Regions from separate parts of the Streptomyces sp. NPDC007189 genome, predicted to be linked through region 3. Evidence: riboswitches for the same ligand, from Rfam matches in the RefSeq annotation. Region 3 holds a riboswitch; each other region holds the start of a gene.
The links. Region 3 has a riboswitch for cobalamin ahead of AB0950_RS08880 (CbtB-domain containing protein). Riboswitches for the same ligand answer to the same signal wherever they lie in the genome.

Region 1: it holds a riboswitch for cobalamin, as region 3 does, so the genes downstream of both, AB0950_RS00345 (ribonucleoside-diphosphate reductase subunit alpha) here and AB0950_RS08880 (CbtB-domain containing protein) in region 3, are expected to answer to the same signal.
Region 2: it holds a riboswitch for cobalamin, as region 3 does, so the genes downstream of both, AB0950_RS14440 (cobalamin biosynthesis protein) here and AB0950_RS08880 (CbtB-domain containing protein) in region 3, are expected to answer to the same signal.

Annotation. Positions count from the first base shown of each region.
Region 1 is NZ_JBEYEY010000001.1:70,657-75,662, reverse strand. It holds gene AB0950_RS00345 (ribonucleoside-diphosphate reductase subunit alpha) at 1-2,118, opposite strand, end outside; cobalamin riboswitch at 2,244-2,376, opposite strand; gene AB0950_RS00340 (GNAT family N-acetyltransferase) at 2,422-2,928, opposite strand; gene mctP (monocarboxylate uptake permease MctP) at 3,003-4,631, opposite strand; gene AB0950_RS00330 (DUF3311 domain-containing protein) at 4,628-4,909, opposite strand.
Region 2 is NZ_JBEYEY010000006.1:53,773-58,778, reverse strand. It holds gene AB0950_RS14445 (cobyric acid synthase) at 1-1,232, opposite strand, end outside; gene AB0950_RS14440 (cobalamin biosynthesis protein) at 1,229-2,173, opposite strand; cobalamin riboswitch at 2,277-2,418, opposite strand; gene AB0950_RS14435 (hypothetical protein) at 2,561-2,788, opposite strand; gene AB0950_RS14430 (inorganic phosphate transporter) at 2,823-4,073, opposite strand; gene AB0950_RS14425 (lysozyme) at 4,227-4,982, opposite strand.
Region 3 is NZ_JBEYEY010000003.1:604,538-609,543, reverse strand. It holds gene AB0950_RS08890 (histidine phosphatase family protein) at 154-738, shown strand; gene AB0950_RS08885 (CbtA family protein) at 836-1,588, opposite strand; gene AB0950_RS08880 (CbtB-domain containing protein) at 1,610-1,831, opposite strand; cobalamin riboswitch at 1,867-2,008, opposite strand; gene AB0950_RS08875 (histidine kinase) at 2,126-3,331, opposite strand; gene AB0950_RS08870 (cation acetate symporter) at 3,810-5,006, opposite strand, start outside.

The DNA.
Region 1 (5,006 bases), on a different contig from region 3:
CGCGGCCATGTCGATCAGACCGCGCTGCGGGATCTCCCACGCCGTGCGGTACAGCCGCCGTACGTCCTCGGGGATCCAGCCGAAGTCCTGCACCGAGCCGTTCGCCTCGCGCAGCGCCTCACGGGTGCGCGCGTCCCACACGCCGAGCTTCTTCAGGTCCTGTACCAGATAGGAGTTGACCTGGAGGAACTCGCCCGACAGCGTCTCGCGCTTGAACAGGTTCGACACCTGCGGCTCGATGCACTCGTACACGCCCGCGATGGAGGCGATGGTGGCGGTGGGCGCGATGGCCAGCAGCAGGGAGTTGCGCATGCCGGTTTCGGCGATACGGCCGCGCAGCGCCGCCCAGCGCTCCGGCCAGGTCGGCTCGGCGCCGTAGTGGTCGGGGTGCAGCACGCCCCGGGCCGTGCGGGTCTTCTCCCAGGCCGGCAGCGGGCCGTTCCGCTCGGCGAGGTCGGCGGAAGCCTCGTACGCGGCGAGCATGATCCGCTCGGCGATCCGCGTGGACAGGGCCCTGGCCTCCGGCGAGTCGAAGGGCAGGCGCAGCTTGAAGAAGACGTCCTGCAGCCCCATCGCGCCGAGGCCGACGGGACGCCACTTGGCGTTCGACCGGCCCGCCTGCTCGGTCGGGTAGAAGTTGATGTCGACCACGCGGTCGAGGAAGGTGACGGCGGTGCGGACGGTGTCGTCCAGCCGCTCCCAGTCGATGTCGCCGGCCGCCGTGTCGACGAAGGCGCCGAGGTTCACCGACCCCAGATTGCACACGGCCGTCTCGCCGTCGTCCGTGACCTCCAGGATCTCCGTGCAGAGGTTGGAGGAGTGGATCACGTGCCCCGGCAGGGCCGTCTGGTTGGCGGTGCGGTTGGCCGCGTCCTTGAAGGTCATCCAGCCGTTGCCGGTCTGCGCGAGGGTGCGCATCATCCGGCCGTACAGCTCACGGGCCGGCAGGGTCTTCTTCGCCAGGCCCGCCTGCTCGGCCTTGCGGTAGGCGGCGTCGAACTCCTCGCCCCACAGGTCCACCAGCTCCGGCACGTCGGAGGGGGAGAACAGCGACCACTGCTCGTCGGCCTCGACCCGGCGCATGAACTCGTCCGGGACCCAGTGCGCGAGGTTCAGGTTGTGCGTACGGCGGGCGTCCTCACCGGTGTTGTCCCGCAGCTCCAGGAACTCCTCGATGTCGGAGTGCCAGGTCTCCAGGTACACCGCGGCGGCGCCCTTGCGCCGGCCGCCCTGGTTCACGGCCGCCACCGAGGCGTCCAGCGTCTTCAGGAACGGGACGATGCCGTTGGAGTGCCCGTTGGTGCCGCGGATCAGCGAACCGCGGCCGCGGATGCGGGAGTAGGACAGACCGATGCCGCCGGCGTGCTTGGAGAGCCGGGCCACCTGGTGGTAGCGGTCGTAGATCGAGTCCAGCTCGTCCTTGGGGGAGTCCAGGAGGTAGCAGGACGACATCTGCGGGTGCCGCGTGCCGGAGTTGAAGAGCGTGGGGGAGGACGGGAGGTAGTCGAGGCGGCTCATGAGCCCGTAGAGCGCGGCGACTTCGTCCACCGAGCGGGCGGTGTCGTCCTCGGCGAGGCCGGCGGCGACCCGCAGCATGAAGTGCTGGGGCGTCTCGACGATCTTGCGGGTGATCGGATGCCGCAGCAGGTAGCGGCTGTACAGGGTGCGCAGGCCGAAGTAGCCGAAGCGGTCGTCGGCCGTGCGGTCGATCAGCGCGTCGAGCCGCTCGGCGTGCAGCCGTACGAACGCGGCGGTCCGGTCGGCGATGAGCCCCTCGCGGTGCCCGACGGCGACCGACTCGGTGAAGGACGTCACGCCCTGCGAGGCGGCCTCGGCGCGGATGGAGAGGGTGAGCAGCCGGGCGGCCAGCCGGGAGTAGGCAGGGTCCTCGGAGATGAGCCCGGCGGCGGCCTCCGTGGCCAGCTCGCGCAGCTCCGCCTCGTCGGCGCGGGCCGACCGGCCGCGCAGCGCGGCGGCGGCGACCCGGCCGGGGTCGGCGTCGGGGAGGTCGGCGGTCAGCTCGGTCAGGGTCCGCAGCAGCGCGGCACCGGGACCGTCGGTCTCCACGGCGGCTGAGATACCGCTGTCTGAAGCCGGATCTGCTGGCGCGATGGTCACGTGGGGCTCTCCCTCGCTCGGCACGGGGGCCTTCGCGTAAGGGCAGGGGCAGCCACGAGCGCACACGGCGTCGCGTCCACCGGCCCATTCCACGAGGCCCGGACGTCTGGGGGCACCCGGACCGGACGGCCGGGCGCGCTGCCGGCAGGTCCTCGGACTGACTCCTGGGCGCAGACGCGCACAAGTACACCGTTGCGGGACAGTTCCGGATTCGCACCGGATTCCCCTGCGGCGACAGCGAGCATGAGCATACATGTAGTGCCGGGCTGTCGCGTCACCCCCAGATGTTGTGTCGGGGCGGTGTCACAGCGTCAACTCATAGGTGAGCAGCGTGATGTCGTCCAGCTCCGGGAGAGGCTTCCAGTCCCGCTCGGGCGTGCGGACGAAACCCAGGCGTTCGTAGATGCGGTGGGCGGCGCGCATGCTGCGCTGGGTGGACAGGACCACGGCCCGGCAGCCCTCGATGGCCCGTGCGCGCTCGACACAGGCCCGCACGAGGGCCTCGCCCGCCCCCTGGCCGCGGGCCGCCGCGGCCACGGCGAGCATCCGGATCTCGGCCTCTGCCGGGCGGGCGATGTCGGCCATCGGACCGGGGGAGGGCACGAAGGTGACCCCGCCGAGGAGGGTGCCGTCGCGCACCGCCACGAGCACCTCCGCGGCTGCCGCGCGCCGTGCCACGTCTTTGAGTTCACCGAGGTAGGCGTCGCTCTCGCCGAAGTCCAGGAGGCCGTCCTGGAGATAGGCCCGGGCGGTGATCCGGCCCAGGGCGTCGTACTCGTCGGGCGTGGCCCGCCGGATCACGATGTCCATGGCACCGAGTGTGCCGGAGGGGTACGACAAAGGGCCGCCGGAATGTCTCCGGCGGCCCCTCGTACGGCAGTCGGTCAGTGACCGGCGCCCGCGGTGGCGGGCGGCAGCTCCACCTGGACCCCCGGGTCGCCGGCGTCCGCCGTGTAGTCCTCCGGCTTGGTCTCGTCCACGCCCTCGGGGGCCTTCACGGCCTTGAGGACGAAGGTGACGACCACGGTGACCACGACGTTGAGCACGAACGCGGTGAGGCCGATGTAGCCGATCTCGCCGATGCCGGGGATCTCCTTGGCCGAGCCGCCGAAGTGCTTCTGGGTCGGGGAGGCGACCCCGTACGCGGCGAGCGTGCCGTACACCATGCCGACCGCCCAGCCGGCGAGCAGCGCCCAGCGGTGGAACCAGCGGGTGAACAGGCCGCCGACCAGCGCCGGGAAGGTCTGCAGGATCCAGATGCCGCCCAGCAGCTGGAAGTTGATCGCGACGGTCTTGTCCATGGTGAGGACGAAGACCAGGGCGCCCACCTTCACCAGCAGCGACACGATCTTGGAGACCTGGGCCTCCTGCTTCGGCGTCGCGTCCGGCTTGATGAAGTCCTTGTAGATGTTGCGGGTGAACAGGTTCGCCGCCGCGATCGACATGATCGCCGCCGGCACCAGCGCGCCGATGCCGATCGCCGCGAAGGCCACGCCCGCGAACCAGTCCGGGAACATGTCCTCGAACAGCTGCGGGATCGCCAGCTGCCCGTTGGTGACCTTCACCCCGGCCGCGATGGCCATGAAGCCCAGCAGGGCCAGCAGGCCGAGCATCAGGGAGTACAGCGGCAGGATCGTGGTGTTGCGGCGGATCACCTCACGGCTCTTGGAGGAGAGCGTCGCGGTGATCGAGTGCGGGTACATGAACAGCGCCAGGGCGGAGCCGAGGGCCAGCGTGGCGTAGGTCCACTGACCGGCCTCGGGCGGCGCGAGCGCGCCGCGCGGCTTGCCCGTCGCCGGGTTGACCTGGCTGAACGCGTGGCCCGCCTTGGCGAAGACGTCGTCGAAGCCGCCCAGCTTGATCGGGATGTAGATGATCGCCACCGCGATGACGATGTAGATCAGCGCGTCCTTGACGAACGCGATCAGCGCGGGGGCCCTCAGACCCGACGAGTAGGTGTACGCCGCCAGCACGCCGAAGGCGATCAGCAGCGGCAGGTCCTTCACGAACCAGTTCGTGTTGTCGCCGCCGCCCACGCCCATCACGTCCAGCACCGCCTGGATGCCGACGAGCTGGAGCGCGATGTACGGCATCGTCGCGAGGATGCCGGTCAGCGCCACGGCGAGCGACAGTCCCTTGGAGCCGAAGCGGCCCCGGACGAAGTCGGACGTGGTGACGTAGCCGTGGCGGTGGCTGACCGACCACAGGCGCGGCAGGAACGTGAAGATCAGCGGGTACACCAGGATCGTGTACGGCACCGCGAAGAAACCGGACGCGCCCGCCGCGTAGATCGCCGCCGGTACGGCGACGAAGGTGTACGCCGTGTACAGGTCACCGCCGAGCAGGAACCAGGTGATCCAGGTGCCGAACGACCGTCCGCCCAGGCCCCATTCGTCCAGCGAGTGCTCGTTCTCGGCCCTGCGCCAGCGGGCGGCGAGGAAGCCTATGACCGTGACGGCCAGGAAGAAGAAGATGAAGACGCCGAGCGCGACGCCGTTGACACCGGTCTTCACTTCGCCTCACCGCCCGTCGCGGAAGCGGAGGAGTCCTGGGCGGCGCGGGAGCGCTGGTCGTGCTGCCACAGCTTGTACGCGGTCATGGTGAGCGCGGTGGAGATCAGCACCCAGAGCATCTGGTACCAGTAGAAGAAGGGGATCCCGATGAAGGCGGGGTCCGTCTTGGCGTAGGAGCCGACCCACAGCATCGCCACGAACGGCGCGACGAGGCACAGGCCGATGATCACCCGGACCGGCGTCACGACCGGAGGTCTCACTTCAGGACTGCTGGACATGGCACGGCTCTCCGTCCCCTCGCTGATCACCTGTGTAATGCGCAGGCAATCTAGGTGACGGCGTCCCGCCAGCGGAAGACCTCGTTCACATATCGGT
Region 2 (5,006 bases), on a different contig from region 3:
AAGGGTTCGCCCGCCTCCACGGCCGCCACCCCGTGGTGGATCTCGTACCCCTCCACCCGCTCGCCCAGGGCCTGACCGGACGGCCGGGTCAGGGTCTTCTCGCGGGCGAAGCGCACCCGCACCGGCAGCAGTCCGAGCCCGTCGACCGCGCCGGCGCGCGACTCGACCTCGTCCTCGATGTGCTCGCCGAGGATCTGGAAGCCGCCGCAGATGCCGAGGACGGGCCGCTGCTCGGCGGCCCTGCGCACCAGGGCGTCGGCGAGCCCCCGCTCGCGCAGCCACTGCAGGGCCCGTACCGTCCCGCGCGTGCCCGGAACGATCACCAGGTCGGCGTCGGCCAGCTCCTCCGGGCGGTCCACGAACCGCACCACTACGCCCGGTTCGGCGGCCAGCGCGTCCACGTCGGTGAAGTTGGACATCAGCGGGATCGCGCACACGGCGACCCGCAGCACGTCGTCGCCGACCGGGGGAGCCACGGTGGACTCGCGGACGGCGCCGCGCAGCGAGACCCGCAGCCCGTCCTCCTCGTCGATGCCGAGCCCGTGCCGGAAGGGCAGCACGCCGTAGGTGCGACGCCCGGTCAGACCCCGGAGCATCTCCAACCCCGGCTCCAGCAGCGAGACATCGCCCCGGAACTTGTTCACCAGGAATCCGGCGACCAGCTCCTGGTCCTCCGGCGAGAGCAGGGCCACGGTCCCGAAGAAGGAGGCGAAGACGCCGCCGCGGTCGATGTCGCCGACCACCAGCACGGGCAGCCGCGCGTTCCGCGCGATCCCCATGTTCACGATGTCGGTCCGGCGCAGGTTGATCTCGGCCGGACTGCCCGCCCCCTCACAGATCACCGCGTCATACGTGCCCCGCAACTCGGCCAGGCAGTCCAGCACCGTGCCGAGCAGCCTCTGCTGGCGCCCACCGTGGTACCCGCGCGCGCTCAGCTCGCCCACCGGCCTGCCCAGCAGCACCACCTGGCTGCTCTGCTCGCCGCCCGGCTTGAGCAGCACCGGGTTCATCAGCGCGGTCGGCTCGATCCGGCAGGCCTGGGCCTGCATGGCCTGCGCCCGGCCGATCTCCGCGCCCTCGCGGGTCACGAAGGAGTTGAGCGACATGTTCTGCGCCTTGAACGGCGCGACCTTCACGCCCTGACGCACCAGCCACCGGCAGATCCCGGCCGTCACGACGCTCTTGCCGGCGTCGGAGGTGGTCCCGGCGACCAGCAGCCCGCCCCCTGTCATGCCGTGTGTCCCTTCACGAGTCGGCGCGCGGCGAGGGTGACGCCGAGCGCGAGCAGGCCGACGCGGCGGGAGAGCCGTACGGCCCGGTCGATGTCGGTGACCCGGACGGCGCGCCCGGTCGCCCCGTTGAGGACCGGCCGGTGCTCGATCCGGCCGCCGTAGGAGAGGGTTCCGCCCAGCCGTACGCCGAGCGCGCCCGCGAACGACGCCTCCACCGGGCCGGCGTTGGGGCTCGGGTGCCGGGCCGCGTCGGCCCTCCAGGCGCGCAGGGCACCGCGCGGGTCGGGGCCGGCGACGGCGGCGAGGACGGCGGTCAGCCTCGCCCCCGGCCAGCCGGCCACGTCGTCCAGCCGGGCGGAGGCCCAGCCGTAGCGCCGGTAGCGGGAGGACTTGTGACCCACCATCGCGTCCAGGGTGTTGACGGCCCGGAAGCCCAGCAGCCCCGGCACCCCGGCCACCGCCCCCCACACCAGGGCCCCCACGACGGCGTCGGAGGTGTTCTCGGCGACGGACTCCACCACGGCCCGGGCGATCCCGTCGGCGTCCAGCGCCTGCGGGTCCCGGCCGCACAGATGCGGCAGCCGCGCCCGCGCCGCCTCGACGTCCCCGGACTCCAGCGCACGGCCGATCGCGCGGGCCTCGCGGGCGAGCGAGGTGCCGCCGACGACCGCCCAGGTGGCGGCGGCGGTCAGCGCGACGGAGGCGGCGGACCAGGGGCGTACGACGCGTGCGGCCAGCGTGCCGAGAGCGACGGCGCCACCGGCGCACACGGTGGTGTGCAGGGCGCCCCAGCCGCGGTGGTCGTGCCACAACGCGCGGTCCACGGCAGCGGCCGCACGCCCGAACACGGCGACCGGATGCCCGCGGCGCGGATCGCCGAGGAGCAGGTCTCCGAGGAGGCCGGCGGCGGCGCCGTACGCGTAAGTGCGATCGGCACCCATCGGCTCAGCCGGCCGTGGAGTGAAGTGCGGGCCTGGTAGCGGTCCTTGTCCTTCGGCAGCCGGGCATGGCGATCGATGTCCTCACTCAGGGTGTCCGCGCCCTGGTTCGACGAGATTCGGCGGTGAGAGTTCCTGGCTCCCGGGTTCTTCCCCGGTGACAGTGGCGGGACCGCGCCGGATTCGCACCGGCTTCCTCTCCTTGCCGCCGTACATGGCCTGGGCAGTCCACCACGCGCCCGGAACGGCCGTCAACTTGCCGTTGACCTGCGCGGGGAGAGTGTGCCGATCCCCACACTGCGGGACGCCCGTGACCGCTGGGCATGGCGAAGGCTCCCCTCCGTCAGGGACGGAAAGGAGCCTTCGTGATGCCCGATGCGTGCGGCTCGGTCAGGACTTGGAGACGATGAGGACGATGCCGTACGCCACCGCGGCCGCGCAGGCGGCGAAGCAGACGTACGCGCCGGTGACCGCGAGGGGGGCGGAGCCGCCCTGCGCCGCGGCCTTCTCGCGCCGCGCCAGACCGTTGATGCCGAGAGTGAACAGGGCCACCAGGCCCACCGTGAACACGAGGCTGACGCCGAAGACGGAGCCGAGGGCCGACCAGTCGATCTTCATGGGGTTGCTTCCTTGGGTACCGGTGTGGCCGGGGTCAGACGGTCGCGGCCGGCGGGACGGCCTCGGGCGTGGGCTCGGCGGTGGCCGGGGCGGGGATGGTGGCCGTCAGGTTCTCGCCGATCGTGCCCGCCGGGGGCGGGGTCACGGCGGCGATGGCGGTGGTCACCACACCGGCCGGCTCCACGGACTCGTCCACGACGTTGGTGTGGTCGACGACCTCGCGGCGGGAGAGCTTCCAGATCCCGGCGCTCGCGGCGACGAGGAAGACGGCGACCACCGCGGTGCCCCAGTCACCGAGATCCGTGACGGACTCGGCGCCCGCGCCGACCAGCGCGGCGGCCGGGAGGGTGAGCACCCAGGCGACGGCCATGCGGGTCGCGGTGGACCAGCGGACCACCCCGCCCTTGCGGCCGAGGCCCGCGCCCATCACCGAGCCGGAGACGACGTGCGTGGTGGACAGCGAGAAGCCCAGGTGGGAGGAGGCCAGGATGGCTGTGGCGGCGCTGGTCTGGGCGGCGAAGCCCTGGCGCGGCTCCAGCTCGGTCAGGCCCGTGCCCATGGTGCGGATGATCCGCCAGCCGCCGATGTAGGTGCCGAGCGCGATGGCCAGGCCGGCGGAGAGGATGACCCAGGTGGGAGGGTTCGAGCCCGGGGCGATGGTGCCGCCCGCGATCAGCGCGAGCGTGATGACGCCCATCGTCTTCTGGGCGTCGTTGGTGCCGTGGGCGAGGGAGACCAGGCCGGCGGAGGCGATCTGGCCGGCGCGGTAGCCCTTGCGGGTGGCCTCGCCCTCGGCCTTGCCGCCGATGCCGTAGGAGAACCGGGTGGCCACCATCGAGGCGATGCCCGCCACGACCGGCGCGGCGACCGCGGGCAGCAGCACCTTGGTGACCAGGACGTCGCCGTGCACGGCGCCGAAGCCGGCGGAGGCGACGGCGGCGCCGATCAGACCGCCCATCAGGGCGTGCGAGGAACTGGAGGGCAGACCCACCAGCCAGGTCACGAGGTTCCAGAGGATCGCGCCGACCAGGGCGGCGAAGATGACCTCGGGACGGATGCCGGTCTCGTCGACGAGACCCTTGGAGATCGTGTTGGCGACCTCCACGGAGAGGAAGGCGCCCACCAGATTGAGGACGGCGGACATGGCCACCGCGATCTTGGGCTTCAGAGCGCCTGTGGAGATGGTCGTGGCCATCGCGTTCGCGGTGTCGTGGAAACCGTTCGTGAAATCGAACGCGAGAGCGGTCACCACCACTATCGCGAGGATCAGCGAGAAGCTTTCCATTTGCCCAGGCAATCGTTCGAGGTCATTGGCTGGACGAACGTAGGCAACCTGGGTGAACGGAAGATGAACTGAGGCGGGCGCCAGGGTGTCAAAAGGGGAGGGTCGGGGTTCCGTTTCCCCCGGCCCGGCCTCAGCGGCCCAGGCGCCCCTTGGCTACCAGCCCCGGGCGAGGATGGTCAGCCGGCTCGCGGGCCCGTTGAAGAGATTCTGGTCACCCGGCAGCCGGCCCTTGGTCGCGCACTGCCAGAAGGTCCAGTACCGCCACCCGCCCGGCAGCTTCCCCGGCCCCGAGGCGCTGTGCCGGGCGATCCACAGGGCGTGGTTCTTGGAGAACGCGTGGCTGTCGCCGGTGCACTGCCGCCACCACTGGGCGGTCGTGTAGATCACCGGGCGGCGGCCGGTCTCCCGCTTGACCTCGTCGCTGAACGACCGGATCCAGCGGGCCATCCGCTTCCAGCCCAGCCCGTAGCACCGGTGCTTCTTGCTGTAGGGGTTGTACTCGATGTCCAGCGCGGGCGGCAGGGTGCGGCCGTCCGCCGCCCAGTCACCGCCGTGCCGCACGAAGTAGGCGGCCTGCCGGGCGCCGGAGGACCTGTCCGGCAGCGCGAAGTGGTACGCGCCCCGGTACAGGCCCGCGTCGCCCGCGCCGTCGTACTGCCCGGAGAAGTAGGGGTTGGTGTAGTCCGTGGACTCGGTCGCCTTGACGTAGACGAACCGCGCGCCCGCCGACCGGGCGCCCTGCCAGTCGACTTCCTTCTGGTGCGACGAGACGTCGTGCCCCCGCGGCAGTCCCGAGACCAGTGCCGGAGGTCCGGCGGCGGCGGACGCGGTGCCCGCGAGAGCGAGCGCCGCCATCGCCGCCGCGAGGACACCGGCGCGGCGACGGAGCAGGGTGCGTTCACGGGCCATGTGTCTCCCCGGGTCTGCGGACGG
Region 3 (5,006 bases):
TCCGGCCGTACCGCGTGGATGCTAGGGTCGCGACCGCGCGGCACGGGATGAGGCGGCTGACGCGAGCCCGTCCGCTCGGCTTCCCCGCCGGTCACGCCGGCCGGCCCGGCACCGGAGCCGGCGTTCCGTCCTGACGACAGCAGGAGTCACCGTTTGACCAGCCGAGTCCTTCTGGTCTCCGCCGCGATGAGCGTGTCCGCGCGGCAGGCGCGTTTCGACGACGGTGGCTCCCTCGATGACGGCGGCGCGGCACGGGCCCGTGCGGCGGCGGGGTCGCTGCCGTCCGCGGTGCGCGTCCTCACCTCGCCCGTCGCGCGCTGCCGGGAGACGGCCGTGGCGCTGGGCCTCGGCGGCGTGCCGGCACGGGAGTTGGCGGGGCTCGACGTGTGGCGCTGGCGCGGCCGGACGCTGGACGAGGTGGGGGCCGCCGAGCCGGACGCGGTGGGCCGCTGGCTCACCGACCCGGAGTGCGCACCGCACGGCGGTGAGTCCGTGCACGACCTGTGCGGGCGCGTCGCACGCTGGCTGGCCGACGCCCAGGCCCTGGAGGGTCGTACCCTCGCCGTGGTCGAGCCGGAGGTGGTGCGGGCGGCGGTCGTCGGCGCGCTGGGGCTGCCCCTCTCCGTCTTCTGGCGCCTCGACGTACCGCCGTTGACGGTCACCGAACTCAGTGGCCGGGCCGGGCGCTGGAATCTGCGTCTGGGGCGCCCGCTCGCCGCGCCTGAGGAGGCCGGATAGCCGCTGCGGGGCCGGGGTCGGGCGGCCAAGGGCCCGGCGGTGCCACGCCGAAGGGCCCCTCGGAGGGTTCCGAGGGGCCCTTCGGCGGCCGGACGGGTCAGTGTGCGGCGGGGACCGCGTGCCCGCTCGCGGCCTTCGTCGGCCTGGGGTTCAGCAGCCGGTCGGCCAACTCGCCGAAGGCGAGGCCGAATCCGGCCCACAGCGCGGTCTGGATCGCCAGTGCGGAGAGCCGGAACCGCCACAGCAGGGTGGCCGGGAAGTCCTTCGGCACCTCGTTGACGGCGGGCAGGAACTGGTAGGCCAGGCCGGTCACGACGGTGAACGCGGCCACCGCGACCACGGTCGCCCACCAGGTGCCAAGGCTCGGCGCGAGCCGCTTGCCCAGGAGGGTGGCGGCGACCGCCAACAGGACGCTGAGCAGCATCATCAGGAAGTACAGGGCGGTCCGCTTGCCGATGGTGCCGGGGTCGCCCACCGACGGCGGGTTGGCCGGATACTTCAGGAACGGCACCACGTACACGGCGAGGAGTGCGCACCCCGACAGCAGCAGTGCCGTGGCCCGCGGGCCGAAGCGGCCCACCCGTCCGAGGGCGAAGCAGAAGGCGAGCGCCGCGATCCCGCCGAAGGCGACCCCGTAGACGAGGACGCCGGTGGCGAGGCCCGCGGTGGACTGCAGGGAGCGGGAGACGGCCTCCGTCTCGTGCTCGTGCGCGTGAGCGTGCTCGAAGCTGATCGCCTTGTCGACGTTCGGCTCACCGACGACGTACGCCACGACCAGGGCGAGCAGGCCGGCCGCGAGGCCGGCGAGCATGCCCCGTACGAGCAGGTTCCGTACGGTTGCGGAGTTCATGGGTGTGCGGTGTCCCCGGCGTCAGTGGCAGGGGAAGCCGAGCAGGTGACGGGCGTCGTGCACCCACTCGTGGACGTCCGTGCCGTTGAACACGGAGGTGGCGCCCTGCTCGGCGCCGACGAAGTAGAGCAGGATCAGCATGAGGACGCCGAAGAAGACCGCCCAGGGAGCTATCGCCTTCAGCGGCAGCTTGGCGGGAACGACGGGGGTGGTGGCTGTCGGCTGGGCGACGGTCTGCGCCATGGCAGGACCTCCTCTGGGAGTTCGCGTCCCATCTCGGTGGTGCACAGGACGACGGCCACGGGTCTGACTCGCGGGTCCCTTGCGGGGGGTTCCGCATACAGTGGCGCGACCGTGCCGGATTCTCACCGGCTTCCGTTCCGCCGTCGTCGATATCGGACCGACCGTACCGCGTGACAGGCGCATGGCCAAGACCGCCTCCCCGTACGTGATCTTCCTCTCCCACCGGGTGGGGCGCGACGAGTCCGGTGGGCCTGCGGTGGCGGCCCCGGTGTCCGTGCCGGGCGGCGCCGGCGGCTACACCTGTGCGGAGCGGGCCTGGATGCCGGGGCGGAACTTCGGGACGCGGAGGGTGATCTTGGTGCCCGCACCGACGCCCGTCTCGATGACCAGGCCGTGGTCGTCGCCGTAGACCTGGCGCAGCCGGCGGTCGACGTTGCTCAGGCCGATGCCGGTGGCCGGGCCGGCGGTGCCGCGCAGGATGGCGCGCAGGCGTTCCGGTTCCATGCCGACGCCGTTGTCCTCGACGACGACGCGGGCCTCGGCGCCCTCGTCCTCGGCGACGATCGTCACGCTCAGGCGCTCCACGGATCCCTCCAGACCGTGCTTGAGGGCGTTCTCGACCAGGGGCTGCAGACAGAGGAAGGGCAGCGTCACGGGCAGCACCTCGGGGGCGATGCGCAGGGTCACCTGGAGTCGGCGGCCGAAGCGGGCGCGGGCGAGTTCCAGGTACTGCTCGATGGAGCGCAGTTCCTCGGCGAGGGTGGTGAAGTCGCCGTCGCGCCGGAAGGAGTAGCGGGTGAAGTCGGCGAATTCCTGAAGGAGTTCGCGGGCGCGCTCGGGGTCGGTGCGGACGAAGGACGCGATGCTGGCGAGGGAGTTGTAGATGAAGTGCGGGGAGATCTGCGCGCGCAGGGCCCGCACCTCGGCCTCGCGGGCGCGGGCGCGGACCCCGTCGAGACCGGCGAGTTCCAGGTCGACGGAGAGCCGGCGGGCCGCTTCCTCGCCGGCGCGCACGAGAGCGGTGGACTCCTCGGCGGCGAACACGGCGAGGGCGCCGGGGGCGGCTGCGCCGTGCGCGCCGTCGGCGGTGAGAGGCAGCAGCGCGCCCCAGCGCACGGGGCAGCGGGGGTCGTCGCAGGACAGCGGGAAGGTGCGGGCGCGGGGCGGGTGGGCGAGCAGCGCCGTCACCTCCGCGCGATGGTGGTCGCCGGCGCCGTCCCAGGCGAGCACGGAGGCGCCGTCGGTGAGGGCGAGGGCGGGGGTGCCGAGCAACGGGCGCAGCCTGCGGGCGGACTTGCGGGCGGCGTCCGGGGTGAGCCCGGCGCGCAGGGGCGCCGCGGCGAGCGCCGCGCTGTGCAGGCCGTGGGCCAGGGCGCGGGCTCCCTCGCTGTCGGCGGAGTGCTCCTGCTGCCGGCGCGCCGCACCATGCCCCAGCGCGGCCCCGAGCACGAACAGCGCGAGCCCGGCCAGCACGAGCGCGGCGGTACCGAGGACGGTCATGACGTGAGCGGGGTCGGGCCGGCGGGGCGGGCGCCGGGGGCGGAGGAGGCGCGCCGGCCCACCTCGGCACGGGCCACACGGCCGCACTCCCCCGGCCCCCGGTTCGCGGCGCACCGCCCGGCACACCGACCGGCCCCACCATCGCAGTCCCTCGACCCCCGGCTCCCGGCAACCGTGAACACCGCGGCCCGCCCGGCACACCGACCGGCCCCAGCGCCGCACCACCCGGCACCCCGCCCCGGCCGCCAACTCCCCGCAACCATGAACACCGCCCCTCCCCCGGCACACCGACCAGCCCCACCCCCGAACCGCCCGGCACCCTCCCCCGGCCCCCGGCCCGTCACAGCCATGAACACCGCGCCTCCGCCGGACAGTTGGCCCTCGTAGCTCCCCCAGTCCGGCAGCGCGCGGTCGGGGGCCGGTGTGGGGGCATGGTGGGCGGTGTCGGTGTCGGTGGGTGGCACTGGGGCATCCTCCGTCAAGGCGTCGCCGGTCCGGGGCGGGTGGGGGGCGGGGGTTCGGGGAGGTGGAGGCGGGACATGGTCGCGGCGGTGCCCGGCGGGACGCGGTCGCGGGTGGCCAGGGAGGTCAGGACCATCGCGGTGAAGCCCGCGGGGACGGACCACACCGCGGGCCAGGCGAGCAGCGTGTGCAGCCAGCCCGAGCGCGCGCCGCCGGCGATCGTGGCCGTCACCGCGGTGAACGCCGAGCCGCCGCCGACGAGCAGCCCGGCGATCGCGCCCGGCGGGGTCAGGCCGCGCCACCAGATGCCGAGGACGAGCAGCGGGCAGAAGGAGGAGGCCGAGACGGCGAAGGCCAGGCCGACCGCGTCCGCCACGGGCAGGTCGCTGACCACGGCCGCGGCGGCGGTCGGCACCGCGATGGCGGGCAGTGTGGCGAGCCGGAAGTGGCGGACGCCGAGCGTGGGCAGGACGTCCTGGGCGAGGACGCCCGCGACCGACATGGTGAGCCCGGAGGCCGTGGACAGGAACGCGGCGCACGCGCCGCCGGCGACGAGCGCGCCGAGCAGGTCCCCGGCGACGCCGCCGAGCAGCCGCTCCGGCAGGACGAGGACCGCGGCGTCGGTGTCGCCGGTAAGCAGCAGGTCGGGGGCGTACAGGCGGCCGAGCATGCCGTACACGGGGATGAGGAGATAGAACGCGCCGAGCAGGGCGAGCACGCTGACGGTGGTGCGGCGGGCGGCGCGGCCGTCGGGGTTGGTGTAGAAGCGGACGACGACGTGCGGCAGGCCCATGGTGCCGAGGAAGGTGGCGAGGATCAGCCCGTAGGTGGCGTACAGGCTGTGCTGTTCGCGGTCCGAGGACAGCGGTCTGGCCCAGCTGGAGGGCGCGGTCCGGCCGGGGCCGGCGTCGGGCAGGGGGACGCGGGCGCCGGCTGGGAAGCGCAGGGCCGTGTCCGTGCCGATCCGGTGCCGGCCCGCGCCGAGCCGCAGGGAAGTCCCGTGCACCGTACGGCCGTCGACCGTCCCGGAGGCGGTCACGCGGACCGGTGCGCGCACGGTGAGGGTGAGCGACCGGTCGACGCGCACCTCGGTGGAGCGGTGGAAGACGGGCCGTTCGTCCCAGGCGGCGGCCGGGGCGCCGTCGCCGCGCCAGGCCAGCAGCAGGAACACCACGGGCACCAGCAGGGCGGTGAGTTTCAGCCAGTACTGCAA